One region of the Sphingomonas alpina genome, then DNA from elsewhere that is predicted to be linked to it. Evidence: predicted binding sites of a transcription regulator. Region 1 holds the regulator's gene; each other region holds the start of a gene.
The links. Region 1 encodes LexA, which represses DNA repair genes until DNA is damaged. Its sites were predicted from a motif close to GTTCCNCNCTTGTTCT; they were not measured.

Region 1 (10,283 bases):
CGACCGGCGAACAGGTATTGGGCAATCCGCCGGCGACGCGGCCAACCTCGTCGATTGTCGCGGCGCGATTGACCCAGCTCTGATTGGCGGCGTCCGGTTTCGATTCGCGGAACTGTTTCGGGATACGATACGGCTCATCCAGCGTCCCGCACACGACGATCTCGTCATCTGCCGCCGGCGGGCATCGCTCGCCCTGGTTGAGCTGCACATTGCGAATGCGCTTCAACGGCTTGCTGGCATCCTCCGCCGGCTTATCCTGGGCAACGAGCGCCGCAGGTAGGGCGAGCAACATAAACGCAATGGGAAAACGGATCATCGGTTGCGACTCCTGTGGCGGTATCAACGTCCGCCAACGCCAATTGCTCCACCCTGTATGAGCCTCCTCTACCCTGATTGGGGCCAAAAACGGGCAGCGTACGCGTTATCTCGCCAATAGAACGACGCGACGAGACAATACATCATCCTCAGGGAAGCTTTTTCGGCATCGCGCCCCCTCACCGCCAGCCGATTCGCGCCACTGTTCCGCTATCGATCGCGGCGGAGTGACGGTCGCGCGACGATCGGTGCCGATTGTCGTAGTGACGCAAACACGCTAGCGGCGCGTGCATGATCCTGGTCATCGACAATTATGACAGCTTCACCTGGAACCTGGTCCATTATCTGATGGAGTTGGGTGCCGAGGTGAAGGTCGTGCGCAACGATACGCTCACCGCCCGCGATGCGATTGCAAGCAATGCCCAGGCGTTTCTGATCTCGCCCGGCCCCTGCACGCCCAATGAGGCGGGGATCAGCCTCGATCTGGTCGCGGCCTGCGCCGAGGCGCACAAGCCCCTGCTCGGCGTATGCCTGGGTCACCAGGCGATCGGCCAGCATTTTGGCGGACGAGTCGTCCGCGGCGGATTGATGCACGGCAAGACCTCGCCTGTCAGCCATGACGGCACCGGCCTGTTCAAAGGACTGCCCAGCCCGTTCACTGCCACGCGCTATCATTCGCTGATCGTCGAGGACACGCCCGACGGCCTGCTCGTCAACGCCACCGCCAGCGACGGATCGGTGATGGGCGTCCGCCATGCCACGCTGCCAATCCACGGGGTCCAGTTCCACCCCGAGAGCATCGCCACCGAACACGGCCATGCCCTGCTCGCCAACTTCCTGCGGCTGGCCGGCATCACGGTAAAGGCGCTGGCGTGACCGCCGTCGTCCTGCTGCCCGATCCCAGCTCACCGCTGTCGCACGAATCCGCAGCACAAGCCTTTGCCGACATTCTCGATGCGCGGACTTCGGAAGAGGCTGTGGCCGACTTTCTTATCGCGCTCACCGAACGCGGTGAGACCAGCATCGAGATCGCCGAGGCCGCCCGCGCGCTGCGCGCCCGCCTGATCCCGATCGCTGCGCCAGCCGGGGCAGTCGATGTCTGCGGCACCGGCGGCGATGGGCACCATACGCTCAACGTCTCGACCGCCGTGTCGCTGGTCGTCGCGGCGTGCGGCATCCCGGTCGCCAAGCACGGCAACCGTGCCGCCTCCAGCAAGGCCGGCGCCGCAGACACGCTCGAAATGCTCGGCCTCGACATGGAGCGCGCCGGGCGCTTGGCCGAAGGGAGCCTGCGCGACATCGGCATCGCCTTCCTGTTCGCGGGCAATCACCATCCGGCGATGAAGCGCATCACTCCGATCCGCAAGAAGATCGGTCGCCGCACCATCTTCAATCTGATGGGCCCACTCGCCAATCCCGCGCGGGTCGGGCGTCAGCTGATCGGTATCGCCCGCCCCGACTACGTCCCGCTTTATGCCGGGGCGCTCGAACAACTCGGCACCGAGGCTGCGCTGGTGGTTTCCGGTGAGGAAGGGCTCGACGAACTGTCCGGCGCCGGCCCAAGCATCGCCGTCAGCGTCGGCAGCCTGAACATGCCGGCCCGTATCGCGCCAGAAGATGCAGGCCTGCCGCGTCACTCGATCGCCGCGATCCATGGCGGCGACCCGGCCTATAATGCCGCAGCGTTGCGTCGCCTGCTTGCCGGCGAGACTGGCGGCTATCGCGACGCCGTATTGCTCAACACTGCCGCCGCGCTGATGGTCGCGGGCCATAGCGACACGCTGACCGACGGCGCGGACGCCGCTCGCGAGGCAATCGATTCCGGCCTGGCCAACGCACTGCTCGATCGCTGGATCGCTTATTCATGACCGATATTCTCGACCGCATCCTCGAAACCAAGCGGGCTGAGGTCACCGCACGCAAGGCGACCACGCCGCTGGCGGATCTCGATGCGCGGATCGCCGAACAAACGCCGCCGCGTGGTTTTCGTGCCGCGCTCGACGCAAAGGCCGCGGCCGGTCATGCGCTGATCGCCGAGATCAAGAAGGCCAGCCCGTCCAAGGGGCTGATCCGCGAAGACTTCGACCCACCCGCTCATGCTCGCGCCTATCAAGCCGGTGGCGCGGCTTGCCTGTCAGTGCTGACCGACGAGACCTGGTTCCAGGGTGCCGATTCCTACCTGACCGCGGCGCGCGGCGCCTGTACCCTGCCGGTGCTTCGCAAGGATTTCATGGTCGATGCATGGCAAGTGCCGGAGGCACGCGCGATCGGCGCCGATGCGATCCTGCTGATCATGGCCGCGCTCGACGACACATTGCTTGCGGAAATCGAAGTTGCGGCATTGGAATGCGGCATGGATGTGCTGGTCGAAGTTCATGACGCAAAGGAACTCGACCGCGCGATGAAGCTTAAATCCCGGCTGATCGGCGTCAATAACCGCAACCTGCGGGACTTCACGGTCGATTTCGCCCGCACCTACGAACTGGTGTCGAAAGCGCCCGCCGGCTGTACTTTCGTCGCCGAAAGCGGGTTGACCACGCGCGCCGATCTCGATGCAATGGCCGAACGCGGCGTCAAATGCTTCCTGATTGGCGAGGCGCTGATGCGCCAGCACGATGTCGAGGCCGCGACCAGGGCGCTGATCGGGTGACCGGGCTGACTCATCTCGATGAAGCCGGAGCCGCGCGGATGGTCGATGTTTCAGCCAAGCCTGTCACGGCGCGCGAGGCGATCGCCACCGGACGCATCACCATGTCCCCCGCCGCGGTCAGCGCGATTCGCGACGGCGCGGCCGCCAAGGGCGATGTGCTCGCGGTCGCGCGGGTCGCCGGCATCATGGCGGCCAAGCACACCAGCGACCTGATCCCGCTCTGCCATCCACTGCCATTGTCGCGCGTCACGATCGAGTTGAAGATCGACGAAAGCGGCGTCGAGGCCATCGCCACCACCACGACCGACGGCAAGACCGGCGTCGAGATGGAAGCACTCACCGCCGTCTCCATCGCGCTGCTGACGATCTACGACATGGCCAAGGCGATCGATAAGGCGATGATCATCGACAGTGTGCGCTTATTGTCGAAGACCGGCGGCAAATCCGGCAACTGGTCGGCCTGATCGGCCGACCAGTTACGCCGATTACCGGGGATCACGGCCCCGGCCACCAGGGCCGCGATCGGGCCGCGGCGGTCCTGCCGAAGGCGCGGCAGATAACGGCCGTGTTGCGGCACGCGCCTGCGTCTGCGCCGCGCGTGCCTGGGCTTGCACCTGCTGCCGTTGCGCCTGAGCAGCGCGAGCCTGCCCCTGAGCCTGTTGGCGCTGCGCCTGAGCTTGGCGCTGTTGAGCTTGTCCCGCCTGACGTTGCTGAGCTTGCGCAGCGCGCTGCTGTATTTGCGCCTGGCGTTGCTGCGCCTGGCCCTGTTGTCGCTGCTGAATCTGGACAGCGCGCGTTTGCGCTAGCGCCTGGCGACGCTCCTGGGCCTCGACCGCCCTGGCCTGACCCCGGCGGCGTTGCTCGACCTCGGTCCGCTGCGCCGCAACCTGGCCTTGTCGACGCTGCTGAAGCTGCGCCGCACGCGCCTGCGATTGAGCCTGCTGGCGTTGGCGTGCCTGTACCGCGCGGGCTTGCTCGTCATTCCGTGCCTGGGCGCGCCTGGTCTGTTGCGCGACCCGAGCCGACTGATCCCGATCGATCGCGATGTAGCGCCGTTGCATCGCCACCGCGCGCGCCTGCCGATCGCGTTGCGCGACTTCGCCCGCCGCGATCTGTCGCGCTCGCTCGCCTTGGCGCCGCGCCGCCTCGGCACGCTGGGCCGCCTGAATGCGTTGGCCCTCGGCGTTGTCGCGTTCCCGCAAGCGCAATTGGCTCTGCTGCTCGGCGAGCGCGCGTCGTCGTTCGATCATTGCACGCTGCACTTCGCTGCGATCGTCGACCGGTCGTGTCGCCAACATAGCGACACGGCGGCGCTCGACAGCGGCCGCGCGCTGGCGCTCGCCTTGATCACCGGCAAAACCGCGCGCGGCCGGTGCGTAACGATTGGCGTCACGCGCCCAGGGCGCCAGTGTCCAGGCGGCTGGAATGGCGCGTGGCGGTGGTCGCGTGCTGAATCGCTGATCGCGCCATGCGTCGTAGCGCACGGTATCCGCACGACGACGCACTTGCTCCTGGCCCCAGTGGCGCTGCTGCCGTTGGACCACGCTGGCGTGATAGCGCTGCCAATCGGCTTCACGCGACCGCGCCGCGGCCCAGCGCGCCTGCGTCGCGGAAATGGCATTTTGGCGAGCCGCCCAATTGGCCGCGATCACCGGGCGGCGCTGGTGCGACGAGCGGTAGAGATCGCGGCCTCGCGCATAATAGCGCGCGGCATAGTCCTGGCGTGGTCCATAGGCGGCGTAAGGCAGGATCGCCCCGCTGGCGGCATAGACCACTGCGAGTTGCCCATTATCATAGCCGTACCCATAGTCATGGTCGCGCACGAAATAGGGCGATACGGCACCCGGCCGGTAATAATAATAGCGATAGCCGTCATCGATCGGTTCGGCGAACGCGATCGAATCGTCATACCCCTGCCAGGCCCATGGCTCGACATCATCATAGTCGAAGCCATAATCCGGTGGTGCATCGCCGATTGCGTCGGCAAATCCCCGGGCATCGTCAGCATAGGCATAGGATTGGCCCGGATCGGCCAGTTGTACCACCCGGATTGGCTTGGCTGCAGGAAGTGCGGCAGCCGCTGCGGCGGATCGAACCACCGTCGCCCCGCCCGACGCGAGGGGCAAGGTGGCCGGCAATTCAGGCAGTTGAGAGGCGACCTTGCTCTCTTCGGTCGCCGCCTTTGGGTTACAGCCGGCAAGGGCCAGCGACGCCGCGATCGCAATGACAGCGCTCGCCTGGCGAACGCGCTGGGAGATTTTCATGGTCATGGCATCCAACTCCTTGATGCCCCCCAAAGCGTAGACGATGGACCAACGTTCCTGAACCCGCTGTGGCAGCGTCGTTCATCGAGGAGTCGGTCGATAAGATTGCCGGGGAAGAGAATCCGTCTGTCCCACCAGCGCCAAATGTGACAGCGTTGGTTTCATGCTCCCATTCACTTTTCACCGTTACCGTCACCCGTCGAGGGAGGCCGAACGGCAGATCACGCGCCTCACCACATGATTCCCAAGCCCCTTCTCCCCGTCACCGAGGCTCAGTCGCGACTCCTCGCGCTCGTCGCCCGGGTCCCCAGCGAGACGCAGCCGTTGCGCAGCGCGGCTGGCCGCTGGGCTGCCACCGATATCCTTGCACGGCGCACCCAGCCCTCCACCGATCTCTCGGCGATGGACGGCTATGCGATCCGCTTCGGCGACCTGCCAGGCCCCTTCGCGCTGATTGGGGAAAGTGCCGCTGGCCGCCCCTTTTTCGGAATCGTCGGTACTGGCGAAACCGTCCGCATCTTCACCGGCGCGGCCATGCCCAACGGCGCGGACACGGTAATGGTTCAGGAGGAAGCCGGTCGTGACGGGGACATCATCAACCTGACCGGCGAAGGGCCGCACAGGCTGGGTGGCAATATGCGCGGCAAGGGCCTGGATTTCTCAACCGGCGATGTGCTGGTACGCCATGGGGAACGCCTCACCGCCGCACGGATCGCACTCGCGGCAACCGCCGGGCACGGCACGCTGGCGGTCAACCGGCCGATCCGTGTCGCCATCGCCGCCACCGGCGACGAACTTGTCCCGCCCGGGGGCCAGATTACCGGCGCGGATCTGCCCGAAGGTAATGGTGCGATGCTCGTCGCATTGCTCGCCGACCTGCCGGTCGAGACGATCGACCTCGGCATCCTGCCCGACCGGCTCGATGTAATGACCGCAGCGTTCGGCCAGGTCGATGCGGATATTCTGGTCACCACCGGCGGTGCCTCGGTCGGCGATCATGATCTGGTCCGCCCCGCGCTGGAGGCAGCAGGGGGCAGCGTGGATTTCTGGCGGATCGCACTGCGCCCCGGCAAGCCGATGATGGCCGGGCGGATCGGCGAGACCGTGGTGCTCGGCCTGCCCGGCAACCCGGTATCGGCATTCGTCACCGCGATGTTGTTCCTGCGACCGCTGATCGCCGCCATGGCCGGAGCCGCCAACCCATTGCCCGTGACGACGACCGCCACGCTTGGCGAACCTCTCCCCGCGAATGATCATCGCCAGGATTATCTGCGCGCGGAATCCCGCGATGGTCGAGTCTTCGCCTCCACCATCCAGGACTCGTCGATGCTGCTCACGCTTGCGCGCGCGGACTGCCTGATCGTCCGTCCGCCCCATGCGCATGCCGCTGCCGCGGGAGATATGGTCCAAGTGTTGCGCATCGCTTGACAATCCAACGGAACATTGCGACAACGTTCCCAGTCTGTTCCGACGAAGGATTTACGGATGCTAACGCGCAAACAGCATGAGCTGATCTGCTTCATCAACGACCGCCTTGCCGAAACCGGCGTATCGCCTTCGTTCGAGGAAATGAAGGAGGCGCTCGACCTCAAGTCGAAGTCGGGCGTGCACCGCCTGATCAGTGCGCTCGAGGAACGCCAGTTCATCCGCCGCTTGCCCAATCGCGCCCGCGCGCTTGAAGTGCTGAAGATGCCGGAACGCGGCGACGCCGCGCGCAAGACGCCTGTCACTGCACCCAACATCCGTACCTTGCCCGAGCCCGCCAACGATGTGATCGAAATCCCGCTGCACGGCCGCATCGCCGCCGGCGTGCCGATCGAGGCATTCGAGGGTCATTCGATGCTCGCGGTGCCCGCGGCGCTGCTCGGCAATGGCGAACATTATGCGCTTGAAGTGTCAGGCGATTCGATGGTCGAAGCAGGAATTCTCGACGGCGACTATGCACTCATCCGCCGCGCCGATACCGCGCGCGACGGGGAAATCGTCGTCGCGCTGATCGAGGAGAGCGAAGCGACGCTCAAATATTTCCGCCGCGAGGGCGCAATGGTTCGGCTCGACCCGGCGAACCGTGCCTATGATCCCCAGCGTTATTCCCCCGCCCAAGTCCGCGTTCAGGGTAAGCTCGCCGGCCTGTTGCGCCGCTACGATTGATATCCGCGCCGGGGTTCCGCCACGGATGGCGGTCGCCCGGCCGGTAAACGGTGGTGATTTTGCCGTTGGATAGCGTGATCGCCACCCCACCTGTCTGCGCCAGGGTCGGGCGATCGAGCTTCAGCCAGCGCGGTGTGCAGCCTTGGGGCAAGCGCCGTTCGCTGACCACGATATCGGCGCCCCGGCATGCCGCGATCAGCTCGCGCGCCGGGACCAGATAAGCACTGCGCGTGGCGAGGATGCGCCAAGTTCGCCCTCCTACCTTGCGCTCGGTCAGGCACAAATCTCGATTGCACCGTGCTTCGGGCTGATCAGCCAGTAGCAGCGGCGTGCCGTCGACACCGCCATTTTCCGCCAGCATGTCCGACGTATAGTCGCCGACCCGATCGCGCAGCAGCGCCAGCCCTCCACGCGCCGTCCGCACCGCGACATGCCGCCCATCCCCCGTTACCAGCAGATCTGGTGCCGGAGTCATCAGCGCCCAGACGACCCCGGCGATGAGAGGAGCGAATCCCAACCGTCGCCACCGCGTCCGCCACAGCGCGACCCACAAGCCGCCGATCACGATCAGGGCATAGGCGATATCCGGCATGGCCGGCAGTGCCGCCACGGCCCCCGGCAGGCCCGCGGTCGTCCTCGCCAGCCAAAGCAACAGGTTCAGTGCTCCCTGGGTCAGCCACCACAGCGGCGCCCCCAGGCCGACCAGATCGAACAATAACGCCAGCGCTTCGAGCGGCATGACAATGAAGGTGGTCCAGGGAATAGCGACGATATTTGCCGCCGCACCGTAGAATCCCGCCTTGTGGAAATGAAACAGTGCGATCGGCATCAGTGAGAACTCAACCGCCAGCCCGGTGAGCACCAACGAGCCAAGGTTACGCCTGATCTTGGCGACCAAGCGTTCGTCGCGGGGCGCGAACCATGCCTTGATGCGCGGATGCTCGTGCAGCGCGATAATCGCCGTAATCGCGGCAAAGGAAAGCTGGAAACTGGGCCCCGCCAGCGATTCCGGCCACAGCAGCAGCACGACCACCGCACCTGCCGCGACCAGTCGCAAGGTCATCGCTTCGCGGCCCATCGCCAGCGCGGTCAATACCAGCAGCGCCGCAACGCAGGAACGGATCGTCGGCACCTGCGATCCGGTCAGGAGGGTGTAGCCGATCGCTGCCGCCGCGCCCGCCGCCGCCGCGATCAGCGGCAATCGGAAGCGCAGCGCAAGCCATGGGCTCAGCGCAAGCAGGCGCAACACCACCAGCATCGTCGCCGCCACGACCGCCGTGATATGCAAGCCGCTCACCGACAGGAGATGCGCCAAGCCGGAGCGTCGCATTGCCTCGGCGTCCTCCTCCGCGATCGCGCCCTGATCGCCAGTCGCGAGCGCGCTGGCGATCCCGCCCGCGCTACCCCCGACGCGAGACTGGATATGCCGCGACAACCGGTCGCGCAGCCCCGCCCCTGGCGCATCGCCCGGCGTCACGATTGTGACCGGCGCAAATCCGCGCCCTGTACCGCCAATCTCGTCGAACCATGCCACGCGCGCATAGTCATAGGCGCCCGGCACGGCGGGCTGCGGGGGTGGCATCAGTCGTGCCTGCAATCGGATCGTCGCACCGCGCGTCAGCCCGGCCGGCACATCGGTTTCGGCGAGATTGGCCCGTACATGTGCGGGCAGCTGGATAGCACGACCAAACCGGTCCGCTGCCTGATCGACGACCCGGATCGTCGCAAGCCGCAATCGCACCAGGTCGCGGGCCGCGAGCGGCTCGATCGTTTCGACCCGTGCTTCGAACGTCGTGATCACCGGCCGCGTCAGCACAGCGCCCGCCGCATCGTTCGCCCGCCACCAGACAAGGGAAAGGCCAAGCGCCATTGCCAGCACGCCAACGCCCAGAGCATGCCCTGCCCTGCCCCCGCGCCCCACCGCAAACGCCAACAGAGCGATCGCGATCATCGCCGTCAGCGCCGTACCCCATGACAATGGGTCGGGCAGCACGAACCAGAGAGTAACACCCGCCCCGATTGTCACTGGCAGCCACAGCACCAACTGGTCGCGTTCCGCCTCGAGCCAGCGCTCTAGCGCATCGCGCATGGACGCCATACCTGCGCCCAGGCCGATTTGAAGCGGCCAAGGTCGCGTGCTAGGGGCGTGGTCGGCTGAACTGGCCATCTGATTTCAATTCTGAAAGGATGCGCGCTTGAGCGCAATTACTGATGCCGCCGCTCCGGGCGTTTCGGCGGCTACCCCGGTGCCCGGGCAGGTCGTGACTCGTTTCGCACCATCGCCGACCGGCTTCCTGCATATTGGCGGCGCGCGCACCGCGCTGTTCAACTGGCTGTTCGCAAAGGCGAGCGGCGGCAAGTTCCTGCTGCGGATCGAGGACACCGACCGCGCGCGCTCGACCCAGCCGGCAATCGACGCAATTCTCGATTCGATGACCTGGCTCGACCTGAATTGGGACGGCGAGGCGATCTTTCAGTTCGAGCGCGCACCGCGCCATGCCGAGGTCGCACATCAACTGCTTGCCTCGGGCCATGCCTATAAATGCTATGCCACGGCCGAGGAGCTGACCGCGCTGCGCGAAAGCCAAAAGGCCGCCAAACTGCCCATGCGCTATGACGGCCGCTGGCGCGACCGGGACGAGAGCGAAGCGCCGGAGGGCGCACCTTATGTGGTGCGGATCAAGGCGCCGAAGGATGGCGCGACGACGATCGTCGACCAGGTACAGGGCTCGATCACCGTGCAGAATGCCGAGCTCGACGACTTTGTCCTGCTCCGGTCGGACGGCACGCCGACCTATATGCTCGCAGTGGTGGTCGACGATCACGACATGGGCGTCACCCATGTCATCCGCGGCGACGATCATCTCAACAATGCCTTCCGCCAGCTCGCGGTGATTCGCGGC
Region 2 (10,283 bases), 2.6 Mb from region 1:
GTGCCGTTGCCCGACAGGTCATTGTCGAAGACATGGACATTGTCGTTGGCCATCACCAGCACGCCGGTGCCGGTCGGCACCGTGGCGACGATATTGCCCTTGGGCGCGAAATTGGGCGTGTCGTTGTCGACCACCATATTCTTGAACACGCGGATGTCGCCGCCGCCCATCACCGGCAGATTGGGCAGGTCGAATACCAGGATGCCGCCGGTATTGTGCGTCGCGGTGTTGCCATAGACATCGGCGTTGCGGCTGTTCTCGATCTCGATCCCGGCGACATTGCCCTCGGCGCGCGAATTGCGCACGATGATCCGCTTCGACTGGCCGACATAGATGCCCGCATCGGACGCGCCCTTCACAATGACCGAATCGATCAGCACGTCGCTGCTCTCGACCGGATAGATGCCATAGGCGCCGTTGGTTTCCTTCGGCCCGCCGGTCCATTCGACGCGGACATTCTTGTAGACGATGCGGTCGGCGCCCTTGGTCTTGATCCCGTCGCCCTTCGAATCCTCGACCGCGAAGCCGCGCAGCACGACATCGTCGGAGGTCACGAGCAGGCCTTCGCCCGCACCCAATTGCCCCTTGAAGCTCAGCACCGTCTTGTCCGGCCCGGCGCCGCGCACAATGACCTTGTTGACATCAAGCGACAGGCCGTCGGTCAGGTCGAAGCGCCCCGCACCGATCTCGATCACGTCGCCGGGCGCCGCTTCGATCAGCGCGCCTTGCAGCCGCGATTGCGCATCGGGTCCGGGTGCGACGGTGATGGTCTTGGCCAGGGCGGGCGACGCGATGATCGCGAGCGCCGCAAATGGCAGGATAGGTTTCATGTACAGCTCCTCTAATGTCATGCGCGGGTTCGCCCCGCGTCTATGACGATCATTTTCAGACCGAACCGGGGCCTTTGGCTTTGCCGATTCCGCATCCGTGCCGACATGTTCCGGCATTGGAAAAAATCTAGCGATAACTACTTTATGGTCAATAACTATTTCGGCGAAGTGCGGCACCGATCACTGTTTTCCGGCCATGATCAGATGAAAAGCTCCATTTGTTTCGGCTTGGGCGTAAGAATGGTCTTCAGCCCCGCCAGGTCGGTCAATGCGCCGGGCCGCCAGCCCTCCGCGATCAGAAAGGGCCGCACCTTCACCACCGATACGGTCAGCCGGGCGACATCCTCAAGCCGCAACCGCCGCCAGCGCCGCGCGGCAAGGATCGCATCGACTGCCTTGGTCCCGAGCCCGGGAACGCGCAGCAGCATTTCGCGCGGCCCCTTGTTCACATCGACCGGAAAGGCGCCGCGGAACTTCAGCGCCCAGGCAAGCTTTGGATCGATGTCGAGCGGCAGCATGCCGGTTTCGGCATCGGCCGCCGCGACGACTTCATTCGCGCCATAGCCATAGAAACGCATCAGCCAGTCCGACTGATAGAGCCGGTGTTCGCGCATCAGCGGCGGGCGCTGCAGCGGCAGGATCGCGCTGGCATCGGGGATCGGCGAGAAGGCGGAATAATAGACCCGCCTGAGTCCGAAGCGATCGTAGAGAGTCGACGCCTTGCGCACGATATCGCCGTCGGTCGCGGCGTCCGCGCCGACGATCATCTGGGTCGATTGCCCGGCCGGTGCGAATGTCGGCGCGGAGCGGTATTTTCGGGTCGCGTCAGCGGTATCGATGATCGCCGACTTCATCTCGGTCATCGCGCCTTCGATCCGGCTCTCGGATTTCTCCGGCGCAAGCCGTCTGAGCCCGCTCGCGGTCGGCAGCTCGACATTGATCGACACGCGGTCGGCATGGAGTCCCGCCTGATGCACCAGCTCGGGATCGGCGTCGGGGATGGTCTTCAAATGGATATAGCCACGGAAATGATGGTCTTCGCGCAAGCTCCGCGCGACCTCGACGATCTGCTCCATGGTATAGTTGGAGGAGCGGATGATGCCCGAGGAAAGGAACAGCCCTTCGATATAATTGCGCCGGTAGAAAGCGAGGGTGAGCTGCACCACTTCGTCGGCGGTGAAGCGTGCGCGGCGCACATTGCTGCTCTTGCGATTGATGCAATAATGGCAGTCGAAGATACAGCTGTTGGTCAGCAGGATCTTGAGCAGGCTGATGCAGCGTCCGTCGGGAGCATAGGCATGGCAGATGCCCATTCCGCCATCGGTCGACCCCAACCCCTTGCCGTCGCGCGAACTGCGCTTGACCGTACCCGACGAAGCGCAGGACGCATCATATTTGGCCGCATCGGCGAGGATTTCGAGCTTTTGCTGAATATCGAGCTGGGCCATATGTTCTTTATATGTTCCGATCGACGCGTCGTAAAGGGCTGAAAGTTCTAGAATTTTCTGGTCGCATGTTTGGAGCAAAGCTCGCGACTTCAGTCGGGCAAGGCTTCAGCCGATTCTGCGCGCAACCACCGATCGCGAGCTGGCCGCAGCGTTTGGCGTCTCACGCACCACCATCTTTCGCTGGCGCGCCGCTTACCCGGAGTTCGCCGGGGCGAACGGCTGGCCGCGCACGCCGCACCCCGCTTGGAGGGTTTTGAATTGAGCTGAGTTGAGTTGATCCAACCTTATCCGTGCGAAGATCCGACCCGAGCCGATGTCGCTTTTAGTTGATCCGCTCGAACGAAAGCGTGCGCTGTTCCCGGTCGGCCGCCGTCAGCCGGACGCGCAGCGCGTCGCCCGGTGTCACATTATGCGCGCTGACATTGGCGACCACGGGCAGGTCGCGCAGCTGCATGCGCGCGCCGTGATCGGTCACGTCGGTGACCACCGCCGGGAAGACCTGCCCTTCCTGGCCGTGCAGCATGACGGCCTCGGCCAGGTCGATCACGGCACGGTCGATCCGCCCGCTCAACGCATCGGCGCGGGCCATCACCTGGGGCAGGCGCGTGAATGCCTCGGTCACGACATCCGGCACCGTCTGGCCATTCGCGATCGCCAGCGTGGCGCGCACCACATAGCGGTCGGCAAGCCGGCGCAGCGGGGCTGTGGCATGGGCATAGGTCGCAGCCATCGCCGCATGCCAGGGCACCACGCCGTCGCGGTACGGGACATAGGACGCCCCCATGCCGGCGCGGCGAATCGCCAGCATGAAGGCCGCCTGGCGCGGATCGATCGCATCGAGCGTGCGCTCATACTCGGTGAGCGGCATGGCGTCGGGCCAGGTCAGGCCGAACGCACTGGCGGTATGGCGCAGCCGCTTGACTGCGCGCGCATCGGGTTCGGCCATGACCCGGAACAGCCCGGTATGATGCGCCTGCAGCGCGTCGGCGATCGCCATGTTGGTCGCCAGCGACATGGCGGCGTTGCGATTCTCCGATTCGAGCAGCGGGCGAAAGGCGAGTTGATAGGTGCCGTCGCCGAGCGCGGCGACTTCCTGTTCGGGTGGGTCGACCCGCGCTGCGCCGCGCCGGTCCTCGGCCGCCTGGATACGCCCCGCCAGCTCGGCAAAGCCGGCCGGCAGGTCGCTGTCGCGCACGCTGTCATAGGCGAGCTTGGCCGCACTGCGGATGATTGCGCGCTCGGCGCCGTCGAGGCGGACGCCGCCGTCGGGGGCGACGCGCACGGTGAAGATCACCGCCGGGCGCGGGCCGGTGGGGAGCAGGCTGGCGGCGCCTTCCGCGAGTATCGGTGGATAAAGTCCGGCCTTGCCGTCGGGCAGATAACGCGTCGTACCGCGCTGCCACGCCTCGGTGTCGAGCGCGTCGCCGTCGTCGACGAACCAGGCGACATCGGCGATCGCGTAGTGGAGCAGCAGGTCGGCGCCACTCGGCTCGATTGCAAAGGCCTGGTCGAGATCGGTCGAGGCGGCAGGGTCGAGCGTGACGAAGCGCCGGTCGGTGCGATCGACATGCTGGGCAGGCGCGCGGGCCGCGGCGATTTCAGCGGCGGCCAGGACAGGAGCGGGGAAGGCGTCCGGCACCTGAAACTGGTCGCGGATCGTCGCCAGGCCATGGGCGAGAGCATTGTCGGGATCGGCGAGCGCCTTCATCATTGACCGTGCTACACCGCCGATGGGCATGTTCCGAAGAAAAAAAGCCAAAAAATTTCGCGGCCATGTCACACTCGACCCGCGCTAGCTCGTCTTGACGGGGAAGGTGCATAGGGCACCGAGGAGAAGGCAGATGGCCCCGCGTATCAAGAACCCGTTCAAGTTCATTCCCGACGGCCTCAAGGCAATGATGGCGGTGGAAGCGAGCATCGCGGCCAGCGGGCTGGAGCACAGCTTGCTGGAACTGGTGAAGATGCGCGCGTCGCAGATCAATGGCTGCGCCTATTGCATCCATATGCACGCGACCGATGCGCGGGCGCATGGCGAGACCGAGATGCGGCTCTACATGCTCAACGCGTGGCGCGAATCGCCGCTCTACAATGATCGCGAACGCGCCGCGCTGGCCTGGACCGAGGCACTGACTCATGTCGCCGATACCGGCGCGCCGGATGCCGATTATGCGCTGGTCAGCGCGCAGTTCAGCGAGGAGGAGCAAGTCCAGCTCACCTTGCTGATCGGGTCGATCAACCTGTGGAACCGGCTGCAGATCGGCCTGCGCGCCGTTCATCCGGTGGATGCGGCGCGTGCTGCAGCCTGAGGAGTCGACCCGCATTTTCGAGGCGCAGCGGCCGCGGCTGCTGCGCCTCGCCTACCGCATGCTCGGCTCGTTCAGCGAAGCGGAGGATGTGGTGCAGGATGCGTGGCTGCGCTGGCAACGCGCCGATGTCGCGGTGGAAACGCCCGCTGCCTTCCTGTCGCGCATCGTCACGCGGCTGTGCCTCGACGTGATCAAATCGGCCCGCGTGCGGCGCGAAACCTATATCGGCGAATGGCTGCCCGAGCCATTGCTCGATACCGCCGGGGAAGAGCCGGCCGATGACCTCACCATGACCTTGATGATGGCGCTCGAACGCCTGTCGCCGCTGGAGCGGGCGGCGTTCCTGCTCCACGATGTGTTCGGCGTGGCGCTGAACGAAGTCGCGGCGACGCTCGACCGCGATGCAGGCGCGGTGCGGCAGCTGGCGGTCCGGGCGCGCAAGCATGTCCATGACGCACGGCCGCGCTTTCCGGTCGAACAGGAAGAAGCGGACCGGATTGCCGAGGCCTTTTTCGCGGCGTCGCGCAGCGGCGATACCCAAATGCTGAAGACATTGCTGGCCGACAATGTCGTGCTGCAGGCCGATGGCGGCGGCCGAGTGTTGTCGTTCCGCAACCCGATCGTCGGGGTCGACCGCATGCTGCGGCTGTTCGCCGGCCTGCATCGCAAGTTCGGCGAGCATGGGATGGTGATGATCCGCCCGGTGTGGATCGACGGCTTGCCCGGCTATGTCAGTTCCGAACGCGGGGAAGTCCTGCAGACCACCGCGCTGGAGATCGAGGATGGGCGCATCACCGGCATCTATATCATGCGCAACCCCGACAAGCTGAAACATGTCGAACTGGCCCTGGCCGTCGAAGCACCGGCCGGACAGCCGCATTGATCGCGAGATCGCAAAGGAAAATGACATGACACGGACCTGCATCATCGTCGCGACGATCCTCGGCCTGGCCATGGCGGCCAATGGCATATTCATGCTGGCATCGCCGCTGGACTGGTATTTCGCGGTGCCCGGCGTGACCTCGACCGGCGCATTCAACCAGCATTTCATTCGCGATATCGGCATGATCTTCGTCATGACCGGCGCGGCCTATGTGGTCGGCGCGGTGCGGGCGGAGCTGCGATTGCTGCTCTGGGCGGTGGCGACGATCTGGTTCAGCGGCCATGCCCTGTTCCATCTGTGGGAAATTGCAGTGGGCATCTGCGCGCTGTCCGCTTTTCCGCGCGATTTCGCCGCCGTCACCTTGCCGGCGCTGATCGGGATCGGGCTGACCGCGTGGAGCTATGGCGACCGCCGGCGGCGGATGCTGGCCGGCGCATGATTCAACGGCCATACCCGCTTTGTTAGACGGGGCCTCGCGACGGCGGTAAGGCTTGTCCGTCGTATCGAAGCGGGGAAGATATGAGAGTGGATGCCGGCCCGATCGCGATCCTGTTCGCGGTCCTTGTCCTGTTGGGGCCGCTGATACTCGGCCTGATGGGCTGGCTCCGACGCGGGAAGGTCCGCGGAAGCGGCTCGGCGGCGCGGTCATGGGACTGGCGGCTGACGATCGGGTCGGCGTTGCTCTATGCGCTCGCCTTTGAAGTGCTGTTCCTGATCCAGGAACTGTTTCTCGTCATTCCCAAGGCGCTCACTCCCGGGCTCCATCCGATCCTCTATCACAACAATCACGACTGGACTGGCGACAATCCGCTGGCGCGATTGTTTCAGGGCACCGGCGCACTGGCCATCCTGCTGGTCGGACTGGCGGCGCTGGCCGTGCTGCGCGCCGCGCATGTGCCGAAGGGCATGACCGCGCGCACAGCGCTGATCTGGGTCGCCTTTGCCGGCTTGTTCCAGTCGGTTCCGCAGGTCGTGGTCGGCGCGATCCTGCCGCAGAACGATGTCGGCATGGCGATGGATTATCTTGGCCTCGACGCGCCGCTGCGCTGGGCTGCGGCGCTGCTTGCGATGGCGGCGATCATCGCACTGGCGTTTGCGCTGACTCGCCCCTTGCTCAGCCTCGCACCCGATGCGTCACGCACCGGCACGATCTTCCGGGTGGGGACTGTGCCGGCGGTGCTGGGGACCCTGATCGTCATCCCGTTCCGCCTGCCGGGCTCAATCGACCAGGTGGCGCTGGTCCCGGTTGCGGTGGCGATCATCGGCATGGGATTCATCCAGGCCGGCGCCTGGCGCAGCGCGCCGCGGCCGCCGGAGGCGCCGACCGGCCAGCTCAGCCCATTGCTTCTATTGATCGCGGCGATGGCAATGCTGGCATTTTTCCAGGTCGTGCTGCGACCCGGCATTGCCTTCTGAAGTGACGCCGGGGACTGGCTGTTCTTCGCCGGTGGGGGACGATACACCCGCCCCAAAGCATCGGGAGCGAGCATGAGCGGGACGGATCGAACGCGGTGGTGGCCCTATGTGCTGCTGGGCCTGACCTGCCTCGCCGGCTGGGCGTTCAAGGGGCATTGCGGGGCTTATTGGACCGATTCGATCCAGTACACCACTGGCTGCTACAGCGACGCGGTGCCGTTCTGGGGTCTGCGCGGCGTCGCGGCGGGGCAATTGCCCTATGTCGAGGCGCGGATGGAATATCCCGTGCTGACCGGCGGGCTGATCTGGATCGAAGGTCTGGTGACGCGGACGATCTTCGGCCCGGTGGCGACCGCGGCGCATTTCCTTGGTGTCGTGGCTGCGGTTAATGCGTTGCTCGCCTTTCTCGTGCTGGCAATGATGGAGCGGGCCGGGGTCGATCGCCAGCGGCTCTACTGGTGGGCGGCGGCGCCGCCGCTGATCCTCTATCTCGGGCATAACTGGGATATGCTGGCCGTCGCCTTCGCCGTCGCGGCGCTGCTTGCGGCGCGGCGCGGGGGCGGGGCCAATGCCACCGCGCTGGCCGCATTGGGCACCGCCGCCAAGCTGTTTCCGGTGTTGCTGTTGCCGCTGCTCGGCTTGGGCGCGCTGTTCCCCGCTGAGCGCCGCGGCGTGACCCGGCGTCTTGCCGCCGCGGCGCTGCTGGTGGGGATCGCCATCGCCTATTGGGGCGCGGTCAATCTGCCGCTGGCGCTCGGCGCGTATCAGAACTGGTCCGAATTCTACCGCTTCTCCGGCGACCGGTCGGGCACCGCCGCGTCGATCTGGGAATTGCTGGCGGTGTTCGGGGTCTGGATGTCCCCGATCGCACAGCGCAACCTGGTGTCGGGCGGCCTGTTCCTGATCGGCGCGACGGTGATCGTCGCGTTGGGCTGGCGACGGCACGGCCATCGGCCCTGGCTGTTGTTCACCCCGGTGCTTGCCTGGTTCCTGCTGACCAACAAGGTCTATTCGCCGCAATTCGACCTGTGGCTCTATCCGATGCTGATCCTGACCAGCTACCGGCTCTGGCCGGTTGCCTGGTTCGCGTTCGGCGATGTGCTCGCCTATTTCGCCGAATTCTGGTTGTTCGCCGGAATGGAGGGGCATCTGCCCGCCGCGACGCAGGGCCAGATTGCGCTGGCCGCGGCGATTCGCGGCGCGGCGATGCTGTGGATCATCGCCGCGAGCTTGCGCCAGCCCGCGCCGGATTGGGTCGAGCAGAGCCCTATGCCGCGAGCAGGCTCTCCGCCCCGCCCAGATCGACCGAGACCAGCCGGCTGACGCCCTGTTCGATCATCGTCACGCCGAACAGCCGGTGCATGCGGCTCATCGTCACGGCATTATGGGTGACGATCAGATAGCGGGTCGCGGTTTCGCGGGTCATCGCGTCGAGCAGGTCGCAGAAACGCTCGATATTGGCGTCGTCGAGCGGCGCGTCGACTTCGTCGAGCACGCAGATCGGTGCCGGATTGGTCAGGAACAGGCCGAAGATCAGCGCGACCGCGGTCAGCGCCTGCTCGCCGCCCGAGAGCAGGGTCAGCGACTGCAGCTTCTTGCCCGGCGGCTGCGCCATGATCTCAAGTCCCGCTTCAAGCGGATCGTCCGAATCGATCAGTTCGAGATGCGCGCTGCCGCCATTGAACAAGGTGGTGAAGAGGCGGCGGAAATGGCCGTCGACCGCTTCGAACGCCGCGAGCAGGCGCTGCCGGCCCTCGCGGTTCAGCGTGCCGATCGAGCCGCGCAGCCGGTTGACCGCCTGGCCGAGTTCGTCGCGCTCGGCGCTGTTGCCGATGCTCGCCGCCTCAAGCTCGGCCAGTTCGCTTTCGGCGACGAGATTGACCGGGCCGATCCGCTCGCGCTCCAGCGTGAGACGTTCGTGCATGCTCGATTCGTCCGCCGGGCTGCGCACCGTGTCGACCTGAAAGCCGACCCGCTCCGGCAACACCGGCGCGGGGCATTCGAAACGCTCGCCGGACAAGCGGCCCATCTCGATCCGGCGCAACTCCTGATTCTCCGCGCGCGCCGCCGCGCCGGCCCGGGCTTCGCGCGCTTCGGATAAAGCCTCGCCTGCCATGCGCGCGACGGTGTCGGTTTCGCGCAGCGTGCCTTCGGCCTCGCGTTCCACGGTCTGGGCCGCTTCCGCTTCGGCCCGCGCGGTGCCGTGGGCTGCATCCAGTGCGGCGATCTCGCGGTCGAGCGCTGCGGGGCGGTCGGCCAGCGTTTCGGCTTCGGTGGCCAGTTCGGCGTCGCGCTTGTCCATGTCGCCGATGCGGCGGGCCGCCTCACCGGCCCGGGCGCGCCAGCCCTTGGCCTCGCCGGTACCGCTTGCCAGCCGGTCGCGGTCCTGCGCGATCGTCCGCTCCAGCCCCGCGCGGTCGGCGCGGGCGGTCGCCACGGCGGTGCGTCGGCTTTCGGCCTCGGCGGACAAGGCCACGACTCGCTCGCGGGTCGCGCTGCCGTCGGGCAGGCGCCGCCTTGTCGCGCGTCGCGCGGTCGAGCTCGGCCTGTGCCTCGGACAGTTCCGCCGCAATGCGTTGCCGACGCGAATCCAGATCGGCGCGCTGCGTCTCGATCCGTTCGAGCGCGACCGCCGCCTTGTCCTCGGCGCGGCCGGCATCGCGTGCGCTGGTTTCCGCACCCTCGAGCACGCGGCGCGCATCCGCCGCCGCGCGCCGCGCCTCGGCGATCGCTGCGTCGATGCGATTCAGTTCGGTTTCGGCCGAATCGACTGCGCGGACCACTGCGGGGCGTGCCGCCTCGATTGCGCGCAGCCGGTTCATGCGTTCGAGCCGTTCGGCCGCCGCGGCGCCGCCCGACTTCGCGACATAGCCATCCCAGCGGCGCAGCACGCCGGCGATCGTCACCAGCCTTTGCCCGACGGCAAGCGGTTGGCCATCGTCGCTGTCGGCGACCAGGATCTGCGCCAGCCGTCGCGCGATCGCCGGTGGGGCGGCAATGTGCTTGCCCAAGGCAACGGTGCCAGATGGTGGCGACGGATCGCCCGGCAAGACGTCAGCTCCGGCCCAGAAGCGCTCTGCCGCCGGGTCGAGCCCGGTTTCCAGATCGTCGCCCAATGCTGCCGCGAGCGCGCGCTCATAGCCCGGATCGGCACGCACCTGATCGAGCAGCCGCTCGCGTCCGCTCGCGCGCGTCGCCTTGGCGAGTGCCGCGGCTTCGCTGTCCAGCGCGGAGAGCTCGGCATGCGCCGCGGCGCGCGCCGATTGCGCGCGGTCGCGCTGGTCGATCGCCGAGCGTTCGCCGGCATCGGCGCGGGCAAGTGCGGTGCGGGCGGATTCGGCATGGCGCAGCGCTTGCGCGCGCGCCTCGGCGGCGCGGGTTCGCTCGGCCTGCAGCGGCG
Region 3 (10,283 bases), 1.0 Mb from region 1:
CGCACCGTTCCGGCCGGGTCCTGTGGCTCATCGGCAGCTAGAATCTGCGCACCCGGTGGCGGTCGTTGCGAAAGCCCGTTACGGGCCTGGGTCGTTGTCGCTGCGGCAACGATGGAGGGGCGCGTGCGACCGGTGCGATTCATTTCCTTGATGGCTTTTGTGATCGCCCCGTCGGTTCAGCCGGCCCCCGCCCATGCGCAACAGGTGGCCAGCGAAGCCTATTTCGGCGTTGTCGGCAGGCCTTGCGAGGTACCGGACCTGAAAGCGAATCTGGGTCCCGCTGCGACCAGCTCGTCGCCGCCGATCGCGAGCGACGCAAAGCTTGTCGATGATTATATCAAGGCGGCTGAGCGCGGCGACCGGAGAGCGCTCAAAAAACTGTCCACGCCTGAATGGTTATCGAGTCCCGTCAACGCCAGCTGTTTGTCCGCGATTAAAACGCTGAGGAAGCAGTGCCGTGATCTGACACCGTATCTGTTGGGTGATCTCGAAATCAGAGTTGCATGGGCGTGTGAGAACAGGCTGGTTTACAGAATTTTCCTGACGATATCGGACAATAAGGTGGCAAATATCTGGTCGGCAACGCGGCCTCCGGCAGTGTATCTGCCGCCGCAAGATCCGCTTCGGAAAAGCCACCCAGTGCCGGACAAATAATGTCGGAAGCATCGCCGATGCCTTTGGCGAACGAGCCTGCAACGTTGGTCAGGCACAAGGGAAGGGCGAGAGGTGAATGAACCGGGCGAGCAGCCTTGAGGGGTAGTTTGGAGGTTAAGTGAACTGGCACCGTAATAGATTCACTTAAGACCGATAAGGTCTTAATCTGGCAAACGCTCCCGTGCTTTCGCTTTGCACTTCTCCACCCGAAGAGTACCACAGCGCGGCATATGGCCCAAACGAGAGGATGACGGTGGCGAAACTTTACGCCAACTTGGTTAAGCGAGTGCAACGGCTTCCGAAGCCCGCTCGCACGTCTGATGCTCTCCAACCCACGTTTGAGGCGATCAGCAACGCAATTCACGCAATCTATACCAGATGGGAAGAGCGAGCATCGGCAAAAGGCTTGGTCGAAGTGTTTGTTGGTATGGATCGCGATAAAAGTAAGATATGGATTACTGTCGAAGATAATGGAATCGGCTTGGACGATGAAAATTTCGAAGCGTTCCTAACTACAGATACAGACCATAAAATTACCTTCGGAGGTAAAGGCGTTGGCAGATTGCTGTGGTTGGATTGCTTCGGTAGAATTGAAATACGATCTAGATACACGGTAGGCGACCTCAAAAAAGAGAGGCAATTCCGTTTCAGACTGAACAATGAAGAGCAAATTGTTGACCTTACAGAAGGCGATCAACCATCAAATATTCAACCTGGCACGAGGATAAAGTTCTCAGAGATTCGTGACAACGGATATCTAGAAAAATTCCCTAGCCGGTCAGCTTATATTTTCCAGCACATATTTTCGCACTTTCTACCCGTTTTTGTTGGCGGTAAATCTCCAACGATCGAGGTAAACTGCGGGGATGAATCCAGAACTTATCCTAGAGATATGGCGGAGCACATAAGTCGGCAAATCGAGATCAAAGACTTAGCGTTCGGAGAGCTCGGGCTCTTTAGAATGACACTTCTCGAATGCCATAAAAGTGCGAGCGCGAGCTTGGGCGGGAATCACTTTATCCATTTCATAGCCAACGATCGAACAGTTGTCTCACAATGTATTGATGGTCGATTGGGAATTGGATACTTCGGAGATGCAGCGGATCGCGTGTTTCACGCTTGCCTATTTAGTAGCTATTTAGATAAACACGTGAACCAAGAGCGCACTGGCTTCACATTCGACGACCATCTGTTGGATAGTATTGTAAACGAGGTATGCATTCCGCATGTGGAGCATTTTCTGGCGGAACCATTAGAAGAGCAAAGCGTCAAGCAACGAAAGCAAATTGCTGGGATTGTAGAAACTTACCCTTCTGTCGGCTTTGGCACTGTAGAAGAGCTTCAGAAATACATTCCCACAGGCGAGGGAAAGCCAGATGCAATTTATAGCCATTTAGCACGACAAAGATTCCGTCGAGATTACAAGCAAGCTGAATCAATCCGATCGACCTTTAAAACCCTTAAAGGTGGAGAAGTTAATAGTGAAGGATTCTACGCGGCAGTCGCTCAGGCGGTAAACGATCTTGAGCAAGCAGAGACTAAAAGTCTTGCTGAGTATGTCGTTAGACGTAAAGCGGTCCTGGAATTTTTAGAAGTGCTATTACAAAAGGTCAGAATAGCCGAAACCGATAGCTCTTATCAGACCGAATCTGTTCTACATAATCTAATATGCCCGATGCGCATCAGAACAGTAGGCGATGAGCTAAAGATCATGCCGGCATCATCGCATGAGCTTTGGGTAATTGACGAGCGACTGACTTTTGCCGAATACTTTAGCTCAGATCGCCCATTCCGGGAACTCGGATCCGCATTTGAAAGCGAGGAGAGAGCCGACGTCTTGATTTTCAACACCGTTCATTCGCTTCGACAAGCTGATGAAATGGCGCGTGTACTTCTAGTTGAGTTTAAACGACCTGGTAGAAAAAGCTATAATAATGATGAAAATCCTCAGCAACAGGTTGAACGATATGTTAGGTTATTGCAAAACGGCGGAGAGCTAGACGTAAAAGGAAGGCCAATAAAACTTAATGGGTCAACCGTATTTAACTGTTTTATCATCGCAGATATTGTCGGAAAAATGGATGAGTGGACTTACTCTTGGGAGAGAATTGCCGGAACTGGCGGACGTAGGTATATTCCAAGAGATGGTTTTTCGGGATCAATCGAGCTGATAGGATGGGATGATTTGCTGAAGGACGCCACCGATCGCAATAAAGCATTCTTTGACCGGGCTGGTATTAGCGGAAGAAGCTTCTTTTCACCCGACTGAACGCCGATCTTGGTAGATTTAGGTTCACTCCGCCGCCACTGTCTCCACACGCCCCCTGCCCTTCGCCAACAACGGCGCGAGATAATGCCCGGTAAACGACCCCTTCGCCTTGGCCACCTGCTCCGGCGTCCCTTCGGCAACGATCTCGCCGCCCTTGACCCCGCCCTCAGGCCCAAGGTCGAGCACCCAGTCGGCGGTCTTGATCACGTCGAGGTTATGCTCGATCACCACGACCGTATTCCCCTGCTCGACCAGCTGGTGCAGCACTTCGAGCAGTTTGCGCACATCCTCGAAATGCAGGCCGGTCGTCGGTTCGTCCAGGATGTAGAGCGTCTGGCCGGTGGCGCGGCGTGACAGCTCCTTGGCGAGCTTGACGCGCTGCGCCTCGCCGCCGGACAGGGTGGTCGCCTGCTGGCCGACCTTGACGTAGCCCAGGCCGACCTCCGCCAGCATCGCCATCTTGTCGCGGATCGGCGGGACCGCCTTGAAGAATTCGACTGCGTCCTCGACCGTCATGTCGAGCACATCGGCGATGCTCTTGCCCTTGAACTTCACCTCCAGCGTTTCGCGATTGTAGCGCGCGCCGTGGCACACGTCGCACGTGACATAGACGTCGGGCAGGAAGTGCATCTCGATCTTGAGCAGGCCGTCGCCCTGGCACGCCTCGCAGCGGCCGCCCTTGACGTTGAAGCTGAAGCGGCCGGGCTTGTACCCACGCGCGGAACTTTCGGGCAGGCCGGCGAACCAGTCGCGGATTTGCGTGAAGGCGCCGGTATAGGTTGCCGGGTTGGAGCGCGGGGTGCGGCCGATCGGCGACTGATCGATGTCGATCACCTTGTCGAGATATTGCAGGCCGGTGACCTTGTCATGCTTGCCGGCGAGCAGGCGCGCGCCGTTGAGCGTGCGCGCGGCCGAGGCGTAGAGCGTGTCGATGGTGAAGCTCGACTTGCCCGATCCCGACACGCCGGTGATGCAGGTGAAGGTGCCGAGCGGGATGCTCGCGGTGACGCCGCGCAGATTGTTGGCGGTGGCGTTGTGCACGGTCAGCTTCTTGCCATTGCCCTTGCGGCGCTTGTCCGGCACCGGCACTTCACGCGTGCCGTTGAGATAGTCGGCGGTGATGCTGCCCTTGGTCGCGAGCACCTCGGCGAGCGAGCCCTGTGCGACCACTTCGCCGCCATGCACGCCGGCGCCGGGGCCCATGTCGATGACATAATCGGCGGTGCGGATCGCGTCCTCGTCATGTTCGACCACCAGCACAGTGTTGCCGAGATCGCGCAAGCGGCGCAGCGTCTTGAGCAGCATGTCATTGTCGCGCTGGTGCAGGCCGATGCTGGGTTCGTCGAGCACATAGAGCACGCCGGACAAGCCGGAGCCGATCTGCGACGCGAGGCGGATGCGCTGGCTCTCACCGCCCGACAAGGTGCCGCTGGTGCGGTTGAGGTTGAGATAGTCGAGCCCGACATTGTTGAGGAAGCCGAGCCGTTCGAGGATCTCCTTCAGGATGCGCTCGGCGATCGCGCGCTGCTGATCGGTCAGGTCGGCGGGGACATTCTCGAACCAGGTGAGCGCGTCGACCACCGACAGGCGGGTGACGCTGGAGATGTCGCGCATGCCGATCTTGACCGCCAGCGCCTCTGGCTTGAGCCGCGCGCCGTGGCAGACTTCGCATGCGGCGCTGCTTTGGTATTTGGACAGTTCCTCGCGCATCCATGCGCTTTCGGTCTGGAGCAGGCGTCGGTTGAGGTTGCCGATCACGCCCTCGAACGGCTTCTTCACATCGTACGACTTGCGGCCGTCGACAAAGGTCAAAGTGACCGGCTTGCCGCCGGTGCCGTGGAGGATGATCAGCTTCACTTCGCCGGGCAATTCTTCCCATGGCGTATCGAGGCTGAAGCCGAATTCGCGCGCCAGGCTGCCCAGCACCTGCATGTAATAGGGCGATGGCGGGTTGGACTTGGCCCAGGGCACGACCGCGCCCTTCTTGATGCTGAGCGCGTGATTGGGGACGACGAGATCCTCGTCGAACAGCATCTTCTCACCCAGGCCGTCGCACGCCGGGCACGCACCCTGCGGCGCGTTGAAGGAGAAGAGCCGCGGTTCGATCTCGGCGATGGTGAAGCCGCTCACCGGGCAGGCGAATTTCTCGCTGAACACGATGCGGTTGGCGGGGACGCCGGCGCCCTTCATCGCGCCGCCGTCGAGGGCGGCAGCTACCGCCCCCTCCCCCGTTCGTGCTGAGCTTGTCGAAGCACCGTTCTTCTTCTTCGACGTTGCAGATGTGGCACCCTGCCCTTCGACAAGCTCAGGGCGAACGGATGTCTCGGCAATGAATTTCTGCGGTGCTTCCTTCACCCGGTTGGATGAGAGCTCGGCAACGGTCGTATCGACCAAATCGACATAAGCCAGCCCCTCGGCCAGCTTCAGCGCGGATTCGAAACTCTCCGCCAGCCGCGTCGCGATACCCGAACCGATCACCAGGCGGTCGACCACCACTTCGATGTCATGCTTGTATTTCTTGTCGAGCGCGGGGGCTTCGTCGATCTCGTAAATCTCGCCGTCGATGCGCACGCGGGTGAAGCCGGCCTTCTGCCACTCGGCTAGTTCCTTGCGATACTCACCCTTGCGGCCGCGCACGACGGGCGCGAGCAGGTAGAGCCGCGTGCCCTCCGGCAGGGTCATCACGCGGTCGACCATCTGGCTGACGGTCTGCGCGGCGATCGGCAGGCCGGTGGCGGGCGAGTATGGAATACCGACACGCGCCCAGAGCAGGCGCATATAGTCGTAGATCTCGGTCACCGTCGCGACGGTCGAGCGCGGGTTGCGGCTGGTGGTCTTCTGCTCGATCGAGATTGCCGGCGACAAGCCCTCGATATGGTCGACGTCGGGCTTCTGCATCAGTTCGAGGAACTGGCGGGCATAGGCGCTGAGCGATTCGACGTAGCGGCGCTGACCCTCGGCATAGATGGTGTCGAAGGCGAGGCTCGACTTGCCCGATCCGGACAGGCCGGTGATCACCGTGAGCGTGTCGCGCGGGATGTCGACCGACACGTTCTTGAGGTTGTGCTCGCGCGCGCCGCGGACGGATATGTGAGTCAGCATGCGGCGATATGTTCCATATTTGTTCGGATTGGGCAAGACCCGGTCTGGCCTGAACCGGGGCCCGGTCTGGAATCCTAATCTGGGAATTTGGTCGCCGTCCCGCAAGGATGGCGCCTGTGCCGTAGCGGCGCGATGCCCCGACGCCATTGTGACATGAAACCTCGCTAATTGTTGCAGACTCAACCGCAAACGGCCAACAATGTTCATTCGGCACGGGGGATTATCGACATGGTGGATTATGTTGGCGGCGCTGGTAACGACGTGTTTGTCGGTACCGGAGATATCGATACTGCGCATGGCAATGGCGGTAACGACACGCTGTCCGGCAACGGCGCCAACGATCAGCTGTACGGCGAGAACGGCAACGACCGGCTCGACGGCGGGCTTGGCATCGACCGCATGGAGGGCGGTGCGGGCGATGACGTCTATTTCGTCGATGACATCGGCGATGAGGTGATCGAAGCGTCCGGCGGGGGCAATGACACCATCGTGAGTTCGATATCCTTCTCGATTCAAAACCGCGCAATCGAGAACCTGACCGTGAGTGCGGCTCCCGGCCTGACCTATAATGAAGGCATCGGAAATGAGCTGAACAATGTGCTGACCGGGGTTCTGGACGGCAACCCGACAGGCGTCAGCCTGAACGGAGAAGGCGGCAACGACCTGATCTACGGCAGCGCGGGCAATGATTTTCTCACCGGCGGCGACGGTGACGACACGATCTATGGCGGCGATGGCAACGGATTGGATCAAATTGCCGGCGGTGAAGGCAATGACCGGATGTATGGTGGCGCCGGTTACGATTATTATACAGTCAATGATGCCGGCGACATGATTTTCGAGGCCGTGGGCGAAGGCACTGATCTGGCCTTCATCTATACTCCATCTTATGTCTTGACCGCGGGACAGGAAGTCGAATTCATATATGCCTATGCCCTGACTCCAGACGAAACGCTCAACATTTCCGGAAACGAATTTGGCCAGACGATATATGGGTCTGGCAATGTCACTATATTGAACGGGCTTGGCGGCGATGATGTCCTAACCGGCTATACCGGTACGGATACGCTGAATGGCGGCGATGGCACCGACACACTCAATGGTGGCGACGGCAACGACATACTCGACGGCGGTACCGGCGGCGACACGATGACCGGCGGTCTGGGCGATGACCGCTATATCGTCGACAATAGCCTGGACCGGGTGATCGAACTCGATGGCGAAGGTACGGATAGCGTCGAAAGCTCGGTGAGCTTCTCGCTCGGCAGCCTGACCGCGGTGGAGAATCTGACGCTGACCGGCATCGGTGCGATCAACGGCACCGGCAATGCGCTGAGCAATATCCTGATCGGCAATTCGGCGGCGAACACCCTTGATGGCGGCCTCGGCGATGATCAACTTGATGGCGGCGAGGGCAACGACATTGTGAACGGCGAGGCGGGCAATGACGCGATTAATGGTGGTTACGGCGACGATATAGTGAGTGGCGGTGCGGGAGATGACGAGCTTACTGATCTTTTCGGCAGCAACATATTGAATGGCGAGACGGGCAACGATCGGCTGTTTGGCGGCTTTGATGAAGATCGTCTCTACGGTGGCGACGGCGCCGATCTGATACAGGGGCAAGACGGCAATGATATATTGGACGGCGGCGCCGGCATTGATGTGATGGTCGGTGGCGCGGGCAATGATCGTTATATCGTCGATAACATTGATGATCGGGTCGAAGAGTTCGATTATAGCCAGGAAGGCAACGGTATAGATCTCGTCGAGAGTTCAGTCACATTCTCGCTGTCGCCTGTTCAAACTGAAGGAGTCGAGAATCTTATTTTGACCGGCGGTGCGGCGATCAACGGTACCGGCAACGCGCTGAACAACAATATGCGGGGCAACGTCGCGGCAAACACGCTGTACGGCGGCGACGGCAATGACGTGCTTGATGGCGGCGCTGGTGGCGACCGGCTTTACGGCGGCGCGGGCGATGATCGCTATATCCTCGACAACAGCCTCGATCGCGTGATCGAGCTCGACGGCGAAGGCACGGATCTGGTCGAAAGCGCTGTGAGCTTTTCATTCAGCGGCCTGACCGCGCTGGAGAATCTGACGCTGACAGGGAGCGCGGCGATCAACGGCACCGGCAATGCGCTCGCCAATATCCTGATCGGCAATTCGGCCGCGAACATCCTTGACGGCGGTGCCGGCGCGGACACGATGCAGGGCGGCTTGGGCAACGACACCTATTATGTCGATGTCGCCGGGGATGCCGTCCGGGAGGGCGTTGGCGGCGGCAACGACACCGTGCTCGTCGCGCGAAGCTATGCGCTGGCGGCCGGACAGGAAATCGAGACGCTAGCGACGGCAAACGATGCCGGGACCGGCTTCATCAACCTGACGGGCAACGAGTTCGCCAATATCCTGCGCGGCAATGCCGGCGGCAACCGGCTTGATGGCGGCCTGGGCGCGGACCAGATGTCCGGTGGACTGGGCAACGACATTTATGTGGTCGACACGCTCGAAGACCGGGTGATCGAGCTGAGCGGCGGCGGTACGGATACGATTGAAAGTTCAGTCATTTTTTCCCTCAGGAATGCGATAGAGGTGGAAAATCTCACGCTGACCGGTGCTGCCGCGATCCACGGCGAGGGAAATAATCTGGCCAACATCCTGACCGGCAATGCGGCGGCGAACAATCTGTTCGGCCTGGTCGGGAACGACACCCTGTACGGCGGTGATGGTGAGGATCTGCTCGATGGTGGCCTTGGTGCCGACCGTCTTTATGGCGGCGCCGGCAATGACCGCTACATCGTCGACGATAGCGGCGACCAGGTGTTCGAGGTCAAGGATGGCGGTACGGATATCGTCGAGAGTTCGGTGACGTTTTCGCTGGCGGGCGCGGCGGTGGAAAATCTCACACTGACCGGCACGGCAGCGATCAACGGCACCGGCAACGATCTCGCCAATGCACTGCGCGGCAATACCGGCAACAACCAGCTCGACGGCGGACTGGGGGCCGACACGCTGTATGGTGACGCGGGCAATGACATGCTGCTGGGCGGCGGGGGCAACGATATCCTGACCGGCGGTGCCGGCATCGACGAGATGTCCGGCGGCGGTGGGGATGATCATTTCCATGTCGACAATGCCGGCGATATGGTTTTCGAAACCGCCGGCCAGGGTCTGGATTACGTCTATACGACCCTATCCTACGCGTTGGCGGCCGGCCAGGAGATCGAATATTTCGGCATCACTGCCGTGTCCGGCGGTGCCGATCAGCCGATCAACCTGACCGGCAATGATTACGGACAAGCCATTCTGGGCAATGCCGCAAGCAACATATTGAGTGGCCTTGGCGGCAATGACGGGCTGCAGGGCTTTGACGGCAGCGACACGCTGTACGGCGGTGACGGCAATGATGTGCTCGATGGCGGCCTGGGCGGCGATCGGCTGTACGGTGGCGCAGGCGACGACCGTTATAGTCTCGACAACAGCCTGGACCGGGTGATCGAGCTCGACGGCGAAGGCACGGATACCGTCGAAAGCTCGGTAAGCTTTTCGTTCAGTGGCCTGACCGGGCTTGAGAATCTGACGCTGACCGGCAGTGCGGCGATCAACGGCACGGGCAATGCGCTGAACAATGTGCTGATCGGCAATGCGGCGGCGAACATCCTGGATGGCGGCGCCGGCATTGACACGATGCAGGGAGGCTTGGGCAACGACACCTATTATGTCGATGTCGCCGGGGATGCCGTCCTGGAGGGCGTTGGCGGCGGCAACGACACCGTACTCGTCGCGCGAAGCTATGCGCTGGCGGCAGGGCAGGAGATCGAGACGCTGGCGACGGCCAATGATGCCGGGACCGGCTTCATCAACCTGACCGGCAATGAATTCGCCAACACGCTGCGCGGCAATGCCGGCGTCAACCGCCTTGATGGCGGCCTGGGCGCGGACCAGATGGTCGGCGGCCTGGGCAACGACATTTATGTCGTCGACAATATCGGGGACCAGATCGTCGAGCTGAGCGGCGGCGGCACCGACACGATCGAAAGCTCGGTCAGCTTTTCACTCGGGAATGCGCCCGAGGTGGAAAATCTCACGCTGACCGGCACGGCCCCGACTAGCGCGCAGGGCAACGGACTCGCCAATATCCTGACGGGCAACGCGGGCGCGAACCTCCTTCAGGGCGGCGACGGAAACGATATACTCGACGGCGGCACTGGTGCCGATTGGATGCATGGCGGCCAGGGCAATGATCAATATT

Region 2: a site for LexA is predicted at 2,281-2,296, ahead of H3Z74_RS22955 (putative DNA modification/repair radical SAM protein). Genes of this name have one in related genera too.
Region 3: a site for LexA is predicted at 6,036-6,051, ahead of uvrA (excinuclease ABC subunit UvrA). Genes of this name have one in related genera too.

Annotation. Positions count from the first base shown of each region.
Region 1 covers NZ_CP061038.1:2,301,717-2,311,999, forward strand. The annotation lists gene H3Z74_RS10590 (hypothetical protein) at 1-316, opposite strand, end outside; gene H3Z74_RS10595 (anthranilate synthase component II) at 607-1,191, shown strand; gene trpD (anthranilate phosphoribosyltransferase) at 1,188-2,183, shown strand; gene trpC (indole-3-glycerol phosphate synthase TrpC) at 2,180-2,965, shown strand; gene moaC (cyclic pyranopterin monophosphate synthase MoaC) at 2,962-3,429, shown strand; gene H3Z74_RS10615 (hypothetical protein) at 3,451-5,235, opposite strand; gene H3Z74_RS10620 (molybdopterin molybdotransferase MoeA) at 5,467-6,657, shown strand; gene lexA (transcriptional repressor LexA) at 6,715-7,380, shown strand; partial or broken gene H3Z74_RS10630 (ComEC/Rec2 family competence protein) at 7,400-9,469, opposite strand; gene gltX (glutamate--tRNA ligase) at 9,585-10,283, shown strand, end outside.
Region 2 covers NZ_CP061038.1:4,866,271-4,876,553, forward strand. The annotation lists gene H3Z74_RS22950 (parallel beta-helix domain-containing protein) at 1-830, opposite strand, end outside; gene H3Z74_RS22955 (putative DNA modification/repair radical SAM protein) at 1,031-2,278, opposite strand; gene H3Z74_RS24915 (hypothetical protein) at 2,418-2,540, shown strand; gene H3Z74_RS22965 (RNB domain-containing ribonuclease) at 2,601-4,016, opposite strand; gene H3Z74_RS22970 (carboxymuconolactone decarboxylase family protein) at 4,120-4,584, shown strand; gene H3Z74_RS22975 (sigma-70 family RNA polymerase sigma factor) at 4,562-5,467, shown strand; gene H3Z74_RS22980 (hypothetical protein) at 5,493-5,906, shown strand; gene H3Z74_RS22985 (hypothetical protein) at 5,987-6,883, shown strand; gene H3Z74_RS22990 (hypothetical protein) at 6,956-8,206, shown strand; partial or broken gene H3Z74_RS22995 (chromosome segregation SMC family protein) at 8,151-10,283, opposite strand, start outside.
Region 3 covers NZ_CP061038.1:3,332,943-3,343,225, forward strand. The annotation lists gene H3Z74_RS15585 (hypothetical protein) at 133-654, shown strand; gene H3Z74_RS15590 (ATP-binding protein) at 908-2,923, shown strand; gene uvrA (excinuclease ABC subunit UvrA) at 2,948-6,025, opposite strand; gene H3Z74_RS15600 (beta strand repeat-containing protein) at 6,254-10,283, shown strand, end outside.